DNA from 2 places in the Amycolatopsis pigmentata genome. Region 2 is predicted to be linked to the other one. Evidence: riboswitches for the same ligand, from Rfam matches in the RefSeq annotation. Region 2 holds a riboswitch; the other holds the start of a gene.
The links. Region 2 has a riboswitch for glycine ahead of gcvP (aminomethyl-transferring glycine dehydrogenase). Riboswitches for the same ligand answer to the same signal wherever they lie in the genome.

Region 1 (8,015 bases), on a different contig from region 2:
GAGGCGGGTACCGAGCTCCATGTACTGACGCAAGTACGGCCGGAGTTCGCCCGCGTCCGACTGGTTCGCCGCGTGGTAGGCGGTGACCCACGAGATCATCAGGCGTGGTCGCGCGCGCAGCTCCTCGTTCGGGACCTGGCTGAGCACGAAAAGCAGCCGAGCGGCGAGTTCGCCTTCCACCGCGAGGATGTGCCTGTCGCACAACGCTTCAAGCGCGGCCCAGTCGCGTTCCTCGGCGGCTCTGTCCACCGCTTCCGGCAGATCGGCCACGGGGACATGAGCGGGTTGAGCGCAGTCCGGCACCGTCTCCGCCCCTCCCCGGACCAAGCCGATCGATCTCACTCGCAAGTATGAGGTACCGGGGCACCGAGCGGGCGACCTGTGTGAAGTTCACCATCGATATCACTCGATCGGGTATTTTCTCGTCCTCGTTGCGGTGCCTGGCAACGGGCCTGCACCAGCTCTCTCACGCGTGGTTCGGAGACTCGATCCCGATCACGTCGCTCGCGTCCTCCGGCTGCGGGAAGGCGTACCAGCGGATGGCGACCTCCCGGGTGCCGGCCGCCGAGCTGTCGTGGAGCAGGCAGTAGCGGGTGAGCAGTTCCTCGTATTCCTGGGTGAACTCGGCGAGTTCCCGTTCCGTCAGGTAGGTACTCGCCCGGTGACCGCGACCCCACGACCCGAACTGCTCGCGATGTCGTGCCGCCCAGCCGAACAGTCGTAGTTCATGGTCGTATTTCGCGTCGTAAAAGGCCCTTAGCCGCGCCTGGTCCGCGTCGGCGAGTTCGGTCGCCACGGGCGGCCGCAGGTTCAGCTTGGTCACCCGCCACCGGCCGTCGCGGCGGCGGGTCACCCGGCCGGCCTGTGCCAGCCGGTCCAGCATCCGCTGAAGTTCGTGCGCGGGCAGAGAAAGTGTCTTTGCCAGCCCGGCGATCGTCGACGGCCCGTTCACCGAGAGCGTTTCCTGAAGGCGCCGGTAGCCGGGATCGGTGTGCAGTTCGATGTCCGTCACGGCGAACGGCCGGCTGCGCATGCCCGCGGTCAGCAGCGGGCGCGCCCAACTCGCCAGCAGCACCGCGACGGGCAACTCCGCCAGTGCGGCCATCGCGATGCTGCTCCATTCGCCGGGCCCACCCCAGTCGAGCATCACGTCGAACCAGGCGTCACAACAGAGCAAGGCCGCCGTGACCGTCATGGCCGGAACCACGCCACGCCGGCGCCGCCAGCCGAGCCAGGCCGCGACGGCGAAACAGGTCAGCAACGCCACGTCGAACCCCACCCAGGCCAGCCGCCAGTTGCCGGTGCCGAACCGGTCCGGTAGCGTGCTCTGGAGATAGATCGTCCACGGCACAAGGAAAGCCGCGGATCCTCCGGCCAGGATCAGCAGGACATGTCTGATCGCCTGTTTCGGCACCCACCCGTTCCCGGCATCGACGGCCTCACGATCGGGATGCCTTGTGGATCGAAGACGGGGACCGCGCATCATCGCACGGTATCGCCGATTCCCGCGACAGGAATCAGGTATTTTCCCGGAGACCCGCCTTGGTGCGGCGCGGATCTCGTCGCTCGACGGTCTCGACGCGGGCCTGCTCGGGGTTAGTCTGCGGGCGTGACTGACGAGCCGTTGCAGGTGCTGGTGCCCGACCTGATGGGTGTCTTCGTGTTCGGGCTCTCGGGAGGGCTGGCCGGCGTGCGCGCGCGGCTTGACCTCTTTGGAGTCACGGTGCTTGCCGGTATCACCGCGTTGGGCGGTGGCGTGGTGCGTGACCTGCTGCTCGGGCTGACACCTCCGTTCGCGTTGCGGCACTGGCCGTATGTGGCGGTGGCGTTCGTCGCCGGGCTGGTCGCGTTCCTCATGCACGCGCAGGTCCAACGGTTGCGTCGCGCCTACCTGGTGCTGGACGCCGCGGGATTGGGCCTGTTCACGGTGACGGCCACCAAGCTCGGGCTTCAGCAAGGGCTGGGGCTGGTGGGCGCGTGCACCGTCGGCGTGATCACCGGCATCGGCGGCGGGGTGATCCGCGACGTGCTCATCCGTGAAATCCCGATCGTCCTGCGCTCGGAAATCTATGCCTTGGCCGCACTCATCGGCGCCGTGACCGTCTATGCCTGTTACCGCCTGCACGTGTTACAGGCGCCGGAGCAGATTGCCGCGGCCACCCTCGTCTTCGTGGTGCGTCTGATCGCGCTGCGACGAGGTTGGCAGGCTCCCGTCGCGCGATAGCCGACGAACTGCGCCCCGCACCGGATTTACCGTTCTCCCTGGTCCTGGGGCGCCGGATAGGTGCCCTGCCCACGTTCGATGGCCGTGGCGAGGACGCCGAGCCCGATCATGCCGAGCCCGAGTCCCAGGTGCAGCCAGTTGTCCGCGCTGTTCACGGGAATGAAGTTGCCCGGGGTCGCCTTGCTGACGGCAACGCCGTACAACCACAGGACCAGGTAGATCCCGCCGCCCAGCACCAGATAGGCACGCGCGGGGGCCCGGGTCGCGAAGGCCGCCAGTCCGGCGACGCCGAAGGCCAGGTGCACGAGATTGTGCAGGATGGACACCTGGAAGACGCCGAAGAGCATCGCGCCGGAATGGTGTCCGCCGAACTCGAGCGCGTCGTAACCGGTGGTCACTCCGGGAATGAACCCCAGCACGCCTGCCACGAGGAAGACCACTCCGGCCATGAGCGCGAACACCTCGACCGGCTTGCGTTCGGTGGCCTCGCGTCCCGCCGCTTTGGATACAACCATGTTCCTTCCCTACGTTGTCCTTCAGCGGCGGGTACCCGTGTGATCCCGAAGAAAACGGACGATGGGTTCGAACATGGACGAGTCAGGGCCACCTAGCACTCGATGACGTTGACCGCGAGGCCGCCTCGGGCGGTTTCCTTGTATTTGACGTGCATGTCACGGCCGGTGTCCCGCATGGTCTTGATGGCCTTGTCCAGACTGACCTGATGACGGCCGGTGCCGTTGATGGCGATCCGGGCGGCGTTGATCGCCTTGATCGAGGCGATCGCGTTGCGCTCGATGCACGGAATCTGCACCAGACCGCCCACCGGGTCGCAGGTGAGGCCGAGGTTGTGCTCGATACCGACCTCGGCCGCGTTCTCCACTTGTTCCGGCGTGCCGCCGAGAACTTCGCACAGCGCGGCCGCGGCCATCGAGCAGGCGGATCCGACTTCGCCCTGGCAACCGACCTCGGCGCCGGAGATGGAGGCGTTCTGTTTGAAGAGGATGCCGATCGCGGCGGCCGTGAGGAGAAACCGCACGACGCCGTCGTCGTCCGCGCCGGGGACGAACCGGGCGTAGTAGTGCAGCACGGCGGGAATGATGCCCGCGGCACCGTTGGTCGGCGCGGTGACGACGCGCCCGCCGGAAGCGTTCTCCTCGTTGACCGCCAGCGCGTAGAGGTTGACCCAGTCCAGGACGCGCAGCGGGTCCTCACTGTCCACTTCGGACGTCAGGGTCCGGAACAGGCCCGGGGCGCGCCGCGGGACACGGAGACCACCGGGCAGGACGCCGTCCCGGTGACAACCCGCCTCGACGCAGGCGACCATGACGTTCCACAACCCGAGCAACCCGGTCCTGATCTCCTCGGCGGACCGCCAGGACAGTTCGTTGGCCAGCATCACGTCGCTCACGCGAAGCCCCTCACGAGCGCAGATGGCCAGCAGCTCGGCGGCGGTGCCGAAGGGATAGCGCACCTCGGTGGTGTCACGAACGATCCGGTCCGAACCCACCGCGTCCTCGTTCACCACGAAACCGCCGCCGACCGAGTAATAGGTACGGTCGCACAGGACCGTTCCCTGGGCGCCGTAGGCGGTGAAGACCATGCCGTTGGGGTGCGCGGGCAGGGATTTGCGCCGATGCAGCACCAGATCCTCGCTCGCGGTGAAATCGATCACCTTGCTCCCGCCGAGCGACAGCCTGCCCTCTTCCTTGGCACGCGCCGCCCGTTGGTCGGCGGTGTCGGTGTCGACGGTGGCCGGGTCCTCACCCTCGAGACCGAGAATGACCGCCTTCTCCGAGCCGTGCCCGTGGCCGGTGGCGCCCAGCGATCCGAACAACTCCGCTCTGACCCGGATGACCGAAGCGAGCAGGCCGTCTTCCCGCAGCCTGTCGACAAAACGTTTCGCCGCACGCATGGGGCCCACCGTGTGCGAAGAGGACGGCCCGATACCGACGGAATAAAGATCGAACGCGCTCAAGGGCATTTTCGGAGGCTCCCTGTTTCGGGCACCACGGATCGTGGCGCTGGGCACCTCCCCGCTCTGTCATCGGTACCTGAGAGTTTCACCGCCTGCTCGGAGGGGCTTGCACCGTGGGTGCGGGATCGGAAATCCCGGCTTTCCAGAGTTCGCCTCGCCGGAGCGGTAGGGGGACCTGAGAGTTTCTGGGGAGAGTTGCTCCTTCGGCGCCCCACCGTCACCGATGGGATCTCTCCCGCTCCGGCTGGAACGGCGCGGTATGAAGTTGAGGGCTTCTGACAGTAGATCGGCCCGTTCAGCGCGGTCAACCCGGATCCGCGTGGCCTCGGCGACTTCGCCGCGGCGGCCCGGCACAGCGCCGGCCGGCGCAGACCGCCGTTGACCTGAGCGCAACACGTGGTCGGCGCCGGCCACGCTCGCCCGGGGCGGAAACCCCGAGAGCGTCGTCAGGCAAGTCGATCAGGTGATCGGGTTTTCCCGGGCGGCGGTGAGGGTGTTCTGGAGCAGCATCGCGATGGTCATCGGACCCACGCCACCGGGCACCGGGGTCACCACACCGGCGATTTCGCGGACGGTGTCAGTGTCGACATCGCCGCACAACCCGTTCTCGGTGCGATGAATGCCGACATCGAGCACGATCGCTCCCGGCTTGACCGCGTCCTCGCCGATGAGCCGGGGCACGCCGGCGGCGACCACGAGCACGTCCGCCGTCCGGCACACGGCCGCCAGGTCACGAGTACGGGAGTGGCACACGGTCACGGTGGCGTTGCGCTGCAACAGAAGCTGTGCCATCGGTTTGCCGACCAGATTGGACCGGCCGACGACCACGGTGTGCGCGCCCTCGAGGACCGCACCGATCTCGTCGAGAAGCACCATCACCCCCTCGGGGGTGCAGGGACGCAGCCCCGGCCTGCCCAGCGCGAGGCGGCCGGTGCTGCGCTCGGTGAGTCCGTCGACGTCCTTTTCCGGAGGGATGCGCTCGATGAGGGCGGCGGCGTCGAGGTGCGGCGGGAGGGGCAACTGGAGGAGGATTCCGGTGACCTGAGGGTCGGAGGCGAGTTCGTCGACGACCGCGGCGGCGGCCTCCTGGGTGATCTCTCCGGGCAGGTGCCGGTGCAGGTCGCGCATTCCGGCCTCGGCACACTGGCGGCGCTTGTTGCGCACGTAGATCGCCGAGGCCGGATCGTCGCCGATGAGAACGGTGGCCAGCCCCGGAGGAGTGGGCAGCGTGGCCACTTCCCGTGCCACCCGCGCGCGGACCCCGGCCGCCACGGCCCTTCCGTCGATGACCAACGCGTTCATACCCTCTCCTCCACCCGTCACGATGTTCAAGAACCGGCGGCGAACGATCCGGCCGTGCGGGTGAACCCGGCCCGCTGGAGAATCTCGGCGACACCGCGTTCGAAGCCGAAGGCCATCACGTGTACCCCCGCGACCCCGGGGATCTCCGCCAACTGCTGGATCGTCTCCGCGCACAGCCGGATTCCTTCGTCGCCGACCCGATCGGCGGGCACGCCTCGCAGCCGGCGTTCGATCTCCGCGGGCACATGCACGCCGGGCACGCTGGTGCGCAGGAACTCCAGCATGCGCAGCGACCGGATCGGTCCCACGCCCGCGAGCACCGCGCACGTCTCGGTGACGCCCAGATCCCTCAGCTCGGCCATCCACCGCGTGAACACAGCGAGGTCGAACACGTACTGGGTCTGTGCGAACTCCGCGCCCGCCGCGACCTTCTTCGCCAGCCGTCCGGCACGGAAGGACAAGGGCGGGGAGAACGGGTTCTCCACGGTTCCGATCATCCACTGTGGACGGCCATCGACCTTCTCTCCGGACGCCAGGACACCGTCGTCGCGCAACGTCCTGGCCAGCCAGGCCAGCTGCACCCCGTCGAGGTCGAACACCGGCTTCGCCTCCGGGTGATCGCCCGCGCGCGGATGATCACCCGTGAGCAGCAGCACGTGCGGGATGCCGAGCGCACCGGCGGCGAGCAGGTCCGACTGCAACGCCATCCGGTTGCGATCGCGGCAAGTCAGTTGCATGACCGGGGACAGCCCGGCGCGCTGGGCCAGCACGGCACCACCGAGGCTCGACATCCGGACGCGGGCACCCTGGTTGTCGGTCACGTTCACCGCGTCGACCCAGCCCCGCAAAAGGTCGGCCTTACGGGCGATCTGCTGTGTGTCGGCGCCTCGCGGCGGTCCCAGCTCGGCGGTGACGGCGAAGCGCTTCTCGTCGATCGCGGCGCGCAGGCCCGGAGCAGCCGTCGTCATGAGACTTCCACAATGGGCAGCAGTGGACGAGATCGCGGGTCGGTCGCGAGTTCGTCGTCGCGGCCGAGCCAGTAGTTGATCCAGGAGCTGCGGCTGTGTTCGCGGTGGTCCACCGGCCGGTGCAGGAGACCGAGATCGCTGCCGTGCCCGGCGGCGGTGGCGCGCTCGTGCGCGATGACCCACACGCACCGCATCTCCGGGTGCACTTCGCAGTTCCCGTCCGGCGACACGCCGCCACACGGGCCGTTGCGCAGTTGTTTGGGGCAGGTCATCGGGCACGCGTAGCCCGTCGTGGGCAGGGCACACTGGCCGCACATCCGGCACCCGTACAAACGCTCCTTCGAGACACGTTCGACGGTGGTGAAAGCGCGATACGCGCGCGGGGCCCGTTCGAGCCTCGCCGCGACCCGGCGATACAGGCCGTTGGCGGCCAAGATGGCGTGCAGCCGGTAGGAAAACGAAGCCGAGATCCGTGGCCGAAAGGGCGTCGGCCATCCGGCACGCGGCGCTGGCTTGGTCATGTCCACCTCACTGTGGGCCCGCATCGGCACTTGTCGAACCGTCACGATACGGCCGGTGACGCGGCAAGGTCTTCGGGCTGGAAAACAAAGATGAAGGTCCCGATTTGTGGTCACCCCGGCAGTACCCACCGCCGGGTCCGCCAAGGCCCCCGCCATCGAGTGGCCCACCGGGCGGGACGCGACCCGTGTTGCGCCCAGGGCAACAGCGGCCGCCGGAATTGTTGCTCTCACCTCCGTCTAGCTGGAACTACTCTCGTCATGAACTTCGGGTGAGGAGAGCAACACGTGAGGTACGACATGCTGACTGCCCATGGTCATGTCCACCCCTGTCGCCCCGGCGTCGCTGATTGACCCGCGGGCGAACGAGCCATTCCCGGAAAACCGCGAGCGAAAAACCCTGGCGTTGAAAAGAAGTCCGAAAATCAGGGCATGGCCGGCCCCGGCCATGAATTCGATGCTGGTTTCACCATATTCTTGATTCCTTCATGATCGGGAGGTGGCAATGGAGCCACGGAAAGCCCCATCGGACGGCGAAGAATCACCGTCCGATGAGCGGCGCGTCAGTGGCGTCGCGACAAGACCCGACCGTATTCCGGTGCCGGGTAACCGGGGGGAAAGTCGTCGTCCACGGCGCGGATCCGGGCTCGCCGGCCTGTATTCGGTGATCCGGCGGATTCTCGGCGGCGTCGTCGTGCTGTGGCTGGTCTCGGTGCTGACGTTCCTGTTGATCCATCTCGTGCCGGGCGATCCGGCGGAGTTCGCCGCGGGCGAGGCCGCCACACCGGAACGCGTGGATGCCATCCGGCACCAGCTGGGCGTCGACCGCCCGCTGCTGACGCAGTACTTCACCTGGTTCGGCCACGTGGTGCGGGGTGACCTCGGAAACTCGCTGTTCTCGTCCGAGACGGTGAGCGGCGCGATCATGCGCGCCGCCCCGGCCACCCTGTCGATCACGATCCTGGCCCTGCTCATCGCGATCGCGGTCGGCGTTCCGGCCGGGATCATCGCGGGGCTGCGCCAGGGCA
Region 2 (8,015 bases):
CGTCGAAGGCTCCGGTCCGCTTGAGCAGCTCCGCGAACACGATGGCGGCGTTGCCCGCGTTGGCCACGACGAGGAACTGCGATTCGCCGATCCGGTACACCACCAGGTCGTCGAGCACGCCACCCTCGGCGTCGCACATCATCGTGTACCGGGCACGGCCGGGCTCGACACCGGAGAGGTTGCCGACGAGCGCGTAGTCGAGTGCGGCGCCCGCCTCGCGGCCGGTCACCTCGATCTCCCCCATGTGCGAAAGGTCGAACAGCCCGGCGGCCTCACGGACCGCGCGATGTTCGGCCAGTTCGCTGGTGTAGCGCACCGGCATCTCCCAGCCGGCGAAGTCGGTGAACAGCGCGTCGAGTCCTTTGTGGACATCGTAGAGCGAGGTGCGCACGGTTTCAGCTCCCGGCGTAGTCGGAAAGGGGCGGGCAGGAGCAGACCAGATTCCGGTCGCCACGGGCGGCGTCGATGCGGCGGACCGGCGGCCAGTACTTCGCCTTCGGCGAGACCCCGTCGGGGTAGACCGCGGTCTTCCGGTCGTAGGGGGCGTCCCAGTCACCGGTGAGCGCCTCCGCGGTGTGCGGCGCGCCTCGCAGCGGGCTGCGCTCCACCGGCCAGCGTCCGTCGGCGACCTCGTCGATTTCGCGGCGGATCGAGATCATCGCCTCGCAGAACCGGTCGATCTCGGCGACGTCCTCGCTCTCGGTCGGCTCCACCATCAGCGTACCGGCCACCGGGAACGACATCGTCGGCGCGTGAAAACCGTAGTCCACCAGGCGTTTCGCCACGTCGTCCACAGTCACGCCGGTGCGCTTGGTGAGCGCGCGGAGATCCAGGATGCATTCGTGGGCGACCAGTCCGTTCCGGCCGGAGTAGAGCACCGGGTAGTGCGGGGCGAGCCGGGCCGCGATGTAGTTGGCGGCCAGCACCGCGACCTTGGTCGCGCGGGTCAGCCCGGCCGCGCCCATCATCCGGATGTAGGCCCACGAGATCGGCAGGATGGAGGCCGATCCGAACGGTGCCGCGGCGACCGGCCCGACACCGGTGTCTGGTCCCGCTTGCGCGAAGGCGGGGTGATTCGGCAGGTACGGCGCCAGGTGGGCGCGCACGGCCACCGGCCCGACACCGGGACCACCGCCACCGTGCGGGATGCAGAAGGTCTTGTGCAGGTTCAGGTGCGAAACGTCGCCACCGAATTCGCCCGGCTTGGCCAGCCCGAGCAGCGCGTTGAGGTTGGCGCCGTCGACATACACCTGGCCGCCGCGTTCGTGCACGATCCGCGCGAGGTCGGCGATGTCGTTCTCGTAGACACCGTGCGTGGACGGGTAGGTGACCATGGCGGCGGCCAGCCGCTCACCATGTTCGTCTACTTTGGACCTGAGGTCGGACAGGTCCACGTTGCCATCGCTGTCGCACGCGACGACGACCACCCGCATCCCGGCGAGCACGGCGGACGCGGCGTTGGTGCCGTGCGCCGAGGACGGGATCAGGCACACGTCACGTTCGGACTGGCCGTTCGCGCGGTGGTAGGCGCGGATCGCGAGCAGGCCGGCCAACTCGCCCTGGCTGCCCGCGTTGGGCTGCAACGACACCTGGTCGTAGCCGGTGACCTCGGCCAGCCAGGTGTTCAGCCCGGAGATCAGTTCGAGGTACCCGGCCGCGTCCTCGGCGGGAGCGAACGGATGCAGGCCGGCGAACCCCGGCCAGCTGACCGGCTCCATCTCGGCCGCGGCGTTGAGCTTCATGGTGCAGGAACCGAGCGGGATCATGCCGCGATCCAGCGCGTAGTCCTGGTCCGAAAGCCGTCGCAGATAACGCAGCATGGCCGTCTCCGACCGATGCGCGTGAAAGACCTCGTGGGTGAGGAAGGCACTGGTGCGGGCCACTCCGGACGGCAGCGTGGACGAGCCGGGCTCGCCGCGGTCCGGCAGGCCGAAGGCACGCAGAACCGCACCCATGATGTCCAAAGTGGACAGTTCGTCACAGGCGATCCGGACATGGTCGTCGTCGACGCGCCCGAGGTTGATCCCGGCCCGCCGGGCTTCGGCGATCACCTCCGCGGCGCGGCCCGGTACGCGCGCGAGCACGGTGTCGAAGAAGGTGTCGTGCACCACCTCGACCCCGCCGTCGCGCAACGCGGCCGCGAACCCGGCCGCCAGTCCGTGCACGCGTTCCGCGATGCCTCGCAGGCCGTCCGGCCCGTGGTACACCGCGTACATCGCGGCCAGCACGGCCGGGAGTACCTGCGCGGTGCAGATGTTGGAGGTCGCCTTCTCCCGGCGGATGTGCTGCTCGCGGGTCTGCAGCGCGAGGCGATAGGCGGGACGGCCTTCCGCGTCCGTGGAGACGCCGACGAGCCGCCCGGGCAGCGATCGTTCGAGACCCGACCGCACCGCGATGTAACCGGCGTGCGGCCCGCCGTAGCCGAGCGGCACGCCGAAACGCTGGGTGGTGCCCACCGCGATGTCCGCGCCGAGCTCCCCGGGCGGAACGATCATGGTCAGCGCGAGCAGGTCGGCGGCGACCGTGCAGAGCGCGCCCGCCCGCTTCGCCGCCTCACCGACCGACTGGTGGAATTCCCTGTCCCGCACCACACCGGAGGCGCCCGGGTACTGGACGACGACGCCGAAGAACTCGTCCGGCAGCCCGGTGGCCAGATCGCGCACGTCGATCTCGATGCCGGTCGCCTCGGCCCGCGTGCGCAGCACCGCCACCGTCTGCGGCAGACACTCCGCGTCCACCACGACCCGCTGCGAGCGCGCCCTCGAAATCCGCCGCATGAGCAACACCGCCTCGACCACCGCGGTGGACTCGTCGAGCAGCGAGGCGTTGGCGACGTCGAGACCGGTCAACCCGGAGACCATGGTCTGGAAGGTGAGCAGCGCCTCCAACCTGCCCTGCGAGATTTCCGGCTGGTAAGGCGTGTACGCGGTGTACCAGGCCGGGCTCTCCAGGACGTTGCGCCGGATCACCGCCGGGGTGATCGTGTCGTGGAAGCCGAGCCCGATCATCTGGGTCATCGGGCGGTTCTTGGCCGCGAGGGCACGCAGTTCCGCCAGCGCCTCGGCTTCGGAGGCGGCCGGGGGAAGATCGAGTTCGCGCGGGTCACGGATGGCCGCGGGGATCGCCGCGTCGACCAGGGCGTCGAGGCTGTCGTACCCGCATTCGGCGAGCATCTTGGCCTGCTCGTGGACGGATGGTCCGATATGGCGGTCGGCGAAGGACATCCGGGAGCTCCTCTCACTGGGTGTGGGAACTCCCCCTCTGTCATGGCACCTGAGAGTTTCGCCGCTCGCGCGACTTTCACCTTGGGTGAGACGCTCTGGGCGCCTGCTTTCCAGAGTGGCCTGGCCAGAAGCGGTAGCTGGTACCTGAGAGATTGGCGGGGAGGTTGCTCCTTCGGCGCCCCGTTCGATGACGGGGACTCTCCCGCTCCGGCTCGTCACGGCCTGATATTCGGTTGTCGTCGATTGAGAGTATAGCCGCCGGGGCGTCACGCGGCTGGCCGCGCCACGCCGGCCCACACCTTCCATGAGCTGCGAGAAGAGTGACCGTGAGGGAGAACGAACGTATGCCAGGCACCGAACGCCCTGAGCCGCCCGTGGTCGGGGACGAGCGAGAGATGTTGCGTGGTTTCCTCGACTTCCACCGCGCGACGCTGGCCATGAAGTGCGACGGCCTGGGCACCGAAGAGTTGCGGCGCCAGTCGATGCCACCGTCGACGCTGTCGCTGCTCGGCCTGGTCCGGCACATGGCCGAGGTCGAGCGCGTCTGGTTCCGGCGGGTCATCAACGGCGAAGACGTCCCGCTGGTCTGGTCGCCCGAGGGCGACCGTCAGGCCGCGTACGACGCGAGCACGGCCACCCGGGAGGAAGCCTTCGCCGCCTGGGAAGCGGAAATCGAGCACGCACGCCGGATCGAGCGGGATGCTCCTTCGCTCGATGTCGTCGGTTACTGGCCACGCCTGGACAAGGACGTGTCGCTGCGCATGGTCATGATCCACATGATTCACGAGTACGCCCGGCACAACGGACACGCCGACTTCCTGCGGGAGGGGATCGACGGGACCGTGGGGTTCTGAGCGGGCCCTGGATCAGATCGGAGTGACGTAGGCGCCGGAGATCCCGCCGTCCACCAGGAACTGCGCGGCGGTGATGAACGACGCGTCGTCGCTGGCCAGGAAGGCGACCGCGGCGGCGATCTCGTCGGCCTGGGCGAAGCGCCCCATCGGCACGTGTACCAGCCGGCGTGCCGCGCGCTCCGGATCCTTCGCGAAGAGCTCGCGCAGCAGCGGCGTGTCGACCGGGCCGGGGCACAGCGCGTTGACCCGGATGCCCTCACGGGCGAACTGGACCCCGAGTTCCCTGGTCATGGACAGCACCCCGCCCTTGGACGCGGTGTAGGAGATCTGCGAGGTCGCCGCGCCCATCACGGCGACGAAGGACGCGGTGTTCACGATGGCGCCCTTGCCCTGCCTGCGCATATGCGGGATCGCGGCCTTGCAGCACAGGTAGACCGAGGTGAGGTTGACCTCCTGGACCTTTCGCCACGCGTCGAGGCCGGTGGTCAGGATCGAGTCGTCCTCCGGCGGGGAGATGCCGGCGTTGTTGAACGCGACATCGAGCGAGCCGAAGGTGTCCACGGCGGTCTGAAACAGCGCCTCGACCTGGGTTTCATCGGTGACGTCGGTGGCGACGAACTCGCCGCCGGTCTCCCGCGCCGCGGCCTTTCCCGCTTCGGTGTCGACGTCGGCGATCACGATCTTGGCGCCCTCGGTGGCGAGACGCCGGGCGGTGGCCAGGCCGATTCCGCCGGCACCACCGGTGATCACGGCCACCCGGCCGTCGAACCGTCGCATTCAGACCTCCATTTTCGGGGCTTCGATGGCACGCCGGCCCCGCGCCGCGCGCACCAGCGCGGCGAACAGCCGGAGATCGCGGTTGTCCTGTTCCGGATGCCACTGGACGCCCACCACGAACGGCTCACCGGGCGACTCGACCGCCTCGACCGTGCCGTCCGCCGCCCGGCCGGTCACGACGAGGCCGGTGCCCAGCCGGTCCACCGCCTGATGGTGGTAGCAGTGGACTTCCGCGTCCGCGCCGAGGATTCCGGCGACGCGGCTGCCTTCGGTGAAGGCGACCCGCGTGGTGCCGTAGGTGGCGGGTCCGGGCTGGTGCGCGGTGCCGATCGTGTCGGGTAGGTGCTGGGTCAGCGTGCCGCCGAGTGCGACGTTGAGCAGTTGCATGCCCCTGCACACGCCCAGCACGGGCAACCGTCGTCTCCGGGCCTCGCGCAGGAGCGCGAACTCGAACCTGTCCCGTTCCGGCCTGCTGACGGTCTTCTCGTGGGGCCGGTCGCCGTAACCGGCGGGGTCGACGTCCGCGCCGCCCGCGAGCACGAGACCGTCCACAGCGGACAGTGCGGAGGGGTCTTCGCCGGTCTGCGGCAGGAGCACCGGCAATCCGCCCGCTGCCGCCACACCGTCCACATAGGCCATCGGCAGCAGCGCGGCGGGGACGTTCCACACACCCCAGCTCGCGTCCTCGGCGTAGGTGGAAACGGCGATGAGAACGCTAGAGTCGTTCGAAGCCACGGGCGCGCTCCCAGTCGGTGACGGCCGAGTCGAACGCGGCGAGTTCGACTCGGGCGGCGTTGAGGTAGTGGTCGATCACCTCGTCCCCGAACGCCTCCCGGGCCATCTTGCTTTCCCCGAGCAACGCGGCCGCCTCGCGCAGGCTCGACGGAACGGTCGGTTTGCCCGATCCGTAGGCGTTCCCGGTGAACTCGGCATCGAGGGGCAGCTCGTTTTCGATGCCGTACAGGCCGGACGCGACCAGCGCCGCGACCGCGAGGTAGGGGTTGACGTCACCACCGGGAACCCGGTTCTCCACGCGAAGCGAGGGTCCGTGCCCGACCACCCGCAGCGCACAGGTCCGGTTGTCGGTGCCCCAGGCGACCGACGTCGGCGCGAAGCTGCCCGGCACGAACCGCTTGTAGGAGTTGATGTTCGGTGCGAGGAAGTAGGTCAGCTCACGCAGGCAGGCGAGCTGCCCGGCCAGGAAGTGCTCCATCAGCGGCGAAAACCCACCCGGGCGGCTGCCGGAGAGCACCGGTTCGCCTTCGGGGGAACGGAGGCTGATGTGAATGTGGCAGGAGTTGCCCTCGCGCTCGTTGTACTTCGCCATGAAGGTGAGGCTTCGGCCCTCCTGCGCGGCGATTTCCTTGGCGCCCGTCTTGTAGAGGCTGTGGTTGTCGCAGGTCGACAGGGCTTCGGCGAAGCGGAACGCTATCTCGTGCTGGCCCGGGTTGCACTCGCCCTTGGCGGACTCGACGTACATGCCGGCGCCGCCCATCTCGTTGCGGATCCGGCGAAGCAGCGGTTCCACCCGCGCGGTGCCCAGCATCGAATAGTCCACATTGTACTGATTCGCCGGGGTCAGGTCGCGGTAACCGCGCTTCCCCGCGAGCTCGTAGGTGTCGTCGAAGAGGATGAACTCCAGCTCGGTGCCGACGAAGGCGGCGAGCCCGCGCTCGGCCAGCCGCGCGAGCTGACGGCGAAGGACCTGCCGCGGCGACGCGGCCACATCACCGCCTTCGACGTGTTCGACATCGCAGAGCACCGCAGCCGTGCCCTCGTGCCACGGCACCTGCCTCAGCGTGGACATGTCCGGACGGAGCACGAAGTCGCCGTAGCCGCGGTCCCAGGACGACAGGGCGTACCCGCCGACGGTGTTCATGTCCACATCGACGGCAAGCAGGTAGTTACAGGCTTCCGTTCCGTGCCGCGCCACCTCGTCGAGGAAGTAGCCGGCCGCACATCGCTTGCCCTGCAACCGGCCCTGCATGTCGGTCATCGCGACGAGCACCGTGTCGACCCGGCCCGAGTCGACCAGGGCCCGCAGGTCGTCGAGGGTGAGCATGCCCTTGGCAGGGTTCATCCGTCTTCCTCCCCGGTCCAGGACTCACCATCGCTCCCGCGATCAAACCCTGTCAAACCCGGGGCGGAGTGACAATAGGCCGCTCGGGAGGGCGGGGTGGGTGACCGCCACGGCCACCCACCCCCGGGGCCTCAGGTGCCGGAAAGCGTCCTCCGGATCGCCACTTCGACCTGGGTGGCGGTGGCGGCCTGACCCGTGGCGTTGGGATGCACGAGCGTGGCCCGGGTGCCGTTTCCGCACTGGAGGGTGAGCGGGCCGAGGCTCACCTGGGCCGGCCAGAGCTCCCTGGCATTCCCGCAGATTCCTTTGGAATGAGCCGTCGCCGGGACAATCCAACCGATCCGGTCATGACCGGAGGATCGTGGCAATCACGGGTCGACGGGCATGGTCACCAGGCTGGCGATGCGGCGAACACGCCCGGGACCGGGTTCGCGGCCCATCCGGGCGGTGATGGCGGCGCGCAACTCCGCGAGCAACTCGGCCGTTTCGTCGTCGGTCAGCCAGAGCGCGGCCTGCTGGTAGGTGACGCCATCGGCGACGGGGTCGGCGGTTTCGGTGTCCAGGTAATGGTCGAAGTCGGCCAGCAAGCCGCCGACGAACGCGGTGAAGGCGCGCCGATGGTCGTCGGGGGTCATCGCGGCGCGGGCGGCCGGGTCGATCTCGGCCCGGTCCCAGCGCACCCGGTAGGTCCGCTCCACCGTGCCCCGCACGCGCCTCTCACCCAACACTTCCAGCACCCCGGCCTCGGTCAGGGCCGCGACGTGCCGGTACATCGTCGCCGGGGGGATGTCCGGCATGCGCTCCCGCAACTGGCCCGTCGTGGCGGGGTGACCGTCCAGCAGCGCACGCAGGATGCGCAGCCGGACGGGATGCAGGAGGAGATCCAAAGACGCCATGGACACAACATTCTCACATCTGATAGCGTTATCAAAGTTGATAACAATGGAGGTAGCGATGCCGGAGGTAGCGATGCACAATCCCGAAGCGGCCACGGAGCGGTTCCCCGTCGGAGCGAATGCCCCGAAAGAGATCGAGATGACGGCGACCGCCGACGACGGCGTGACCCTGGCGGGCACGCTC

Region 1: linked by a shared signal. The riboswitch ahead of ACFSXZ_RS26065 (L-serine ammonia-lyase) and the one ahead of gcvP (aminomethyl-transferring glycine dehydrogenase) in region 2 are both predicted to bind glycine.

What each region holds. Positions count from the first base shown of each region.
Region 1 is NZ_JBHUKR010000015.1:53,621-61,635, forward strand. Features, by position in the region: gene ACFSXZ_RS26045 (LuxR C-terminal-related transcriptional regulator) at 1-270, opposite strand, end outside; gene ACFSXZ_RS26050 (MarR family transcriptional regulator) at 467-1,414, opposite strand; gene ACFSXZ_RS26055 (trimeric intracellular cation channel family protein) at 1,610-2,224, shown strand; gene ACFSXZ_RS26060 (DUF4383 domain-containing protein) at 2,251-2,739, opposite strand; gene ACFSXZ_RS26065 (L-serine ammonia-lyase) at 2,832-4,205, opposite strand; glycine riboswitch at 4,253-4,351, opposite strand; glycine riboswitch at 4,353-4,447, opposite strand; gene folD (bifunctional methylenetetrahydrofolate dehydrogenase/methenyltetrahydrofolate cyclohydrolase FolD) at 4,659-5,501, opposite strand; gene ACFSXZ_RS26075 (methylenetetrahydrofolate reductase) at 5,528-6,469, opposite strand; gene ACFSXZ_RS26080 (methylenetetrahydrofolate reductase C-terminal domain-containing protein) at 6,466-6,990, opposite strand; gene ACFSXZ_RS26085 (ABC transporter permease) at 7,586-8,015, shown strand, end outside.
Region 2 is NZ_JBHUKR010000009.1:8,526-16,540, reverse strand. Features, by position in the region: gene gcvT (glycine cleavage system aminomethyltransferase GcvT) at 1-391, opposite strand, end outside; gene gcvP (aminomethyl-transferring glycine dehydrogenase) at 396-3,224, opposite strand; glycine riboswitch at 3,346-3,439, opposite strand; gene ACFSXZ_RS19540 (DinB family protein) at 3,569-4,078, shown strand; gene ACFSXZ_RS19535 (3-oxoacyl-ACP reductase) at 4,091-4,855, opposite strand; gene ACFSXZ_RS19530 (gamma-glutamyl-gamma-aminobutyrate hydrolase family protein) at 4,856-5,590, opposite strand; gene ACFSXZ_RS19525 (glutamine synthetase family protein) at 5,571-6,917, opposite strand; gene ACFSXZ_RS19520 (hypothetical protein) at 7,067-7,201, opposite strand; gene ACFSXZ_RS19515 (helix-turn-helix domain-containing protein) at 7,304-7,831, opposite strand; gene ACFSXZ_RS19510 (alpha/beta hydrolase) at 7,890-8,015, shown strand, end outside.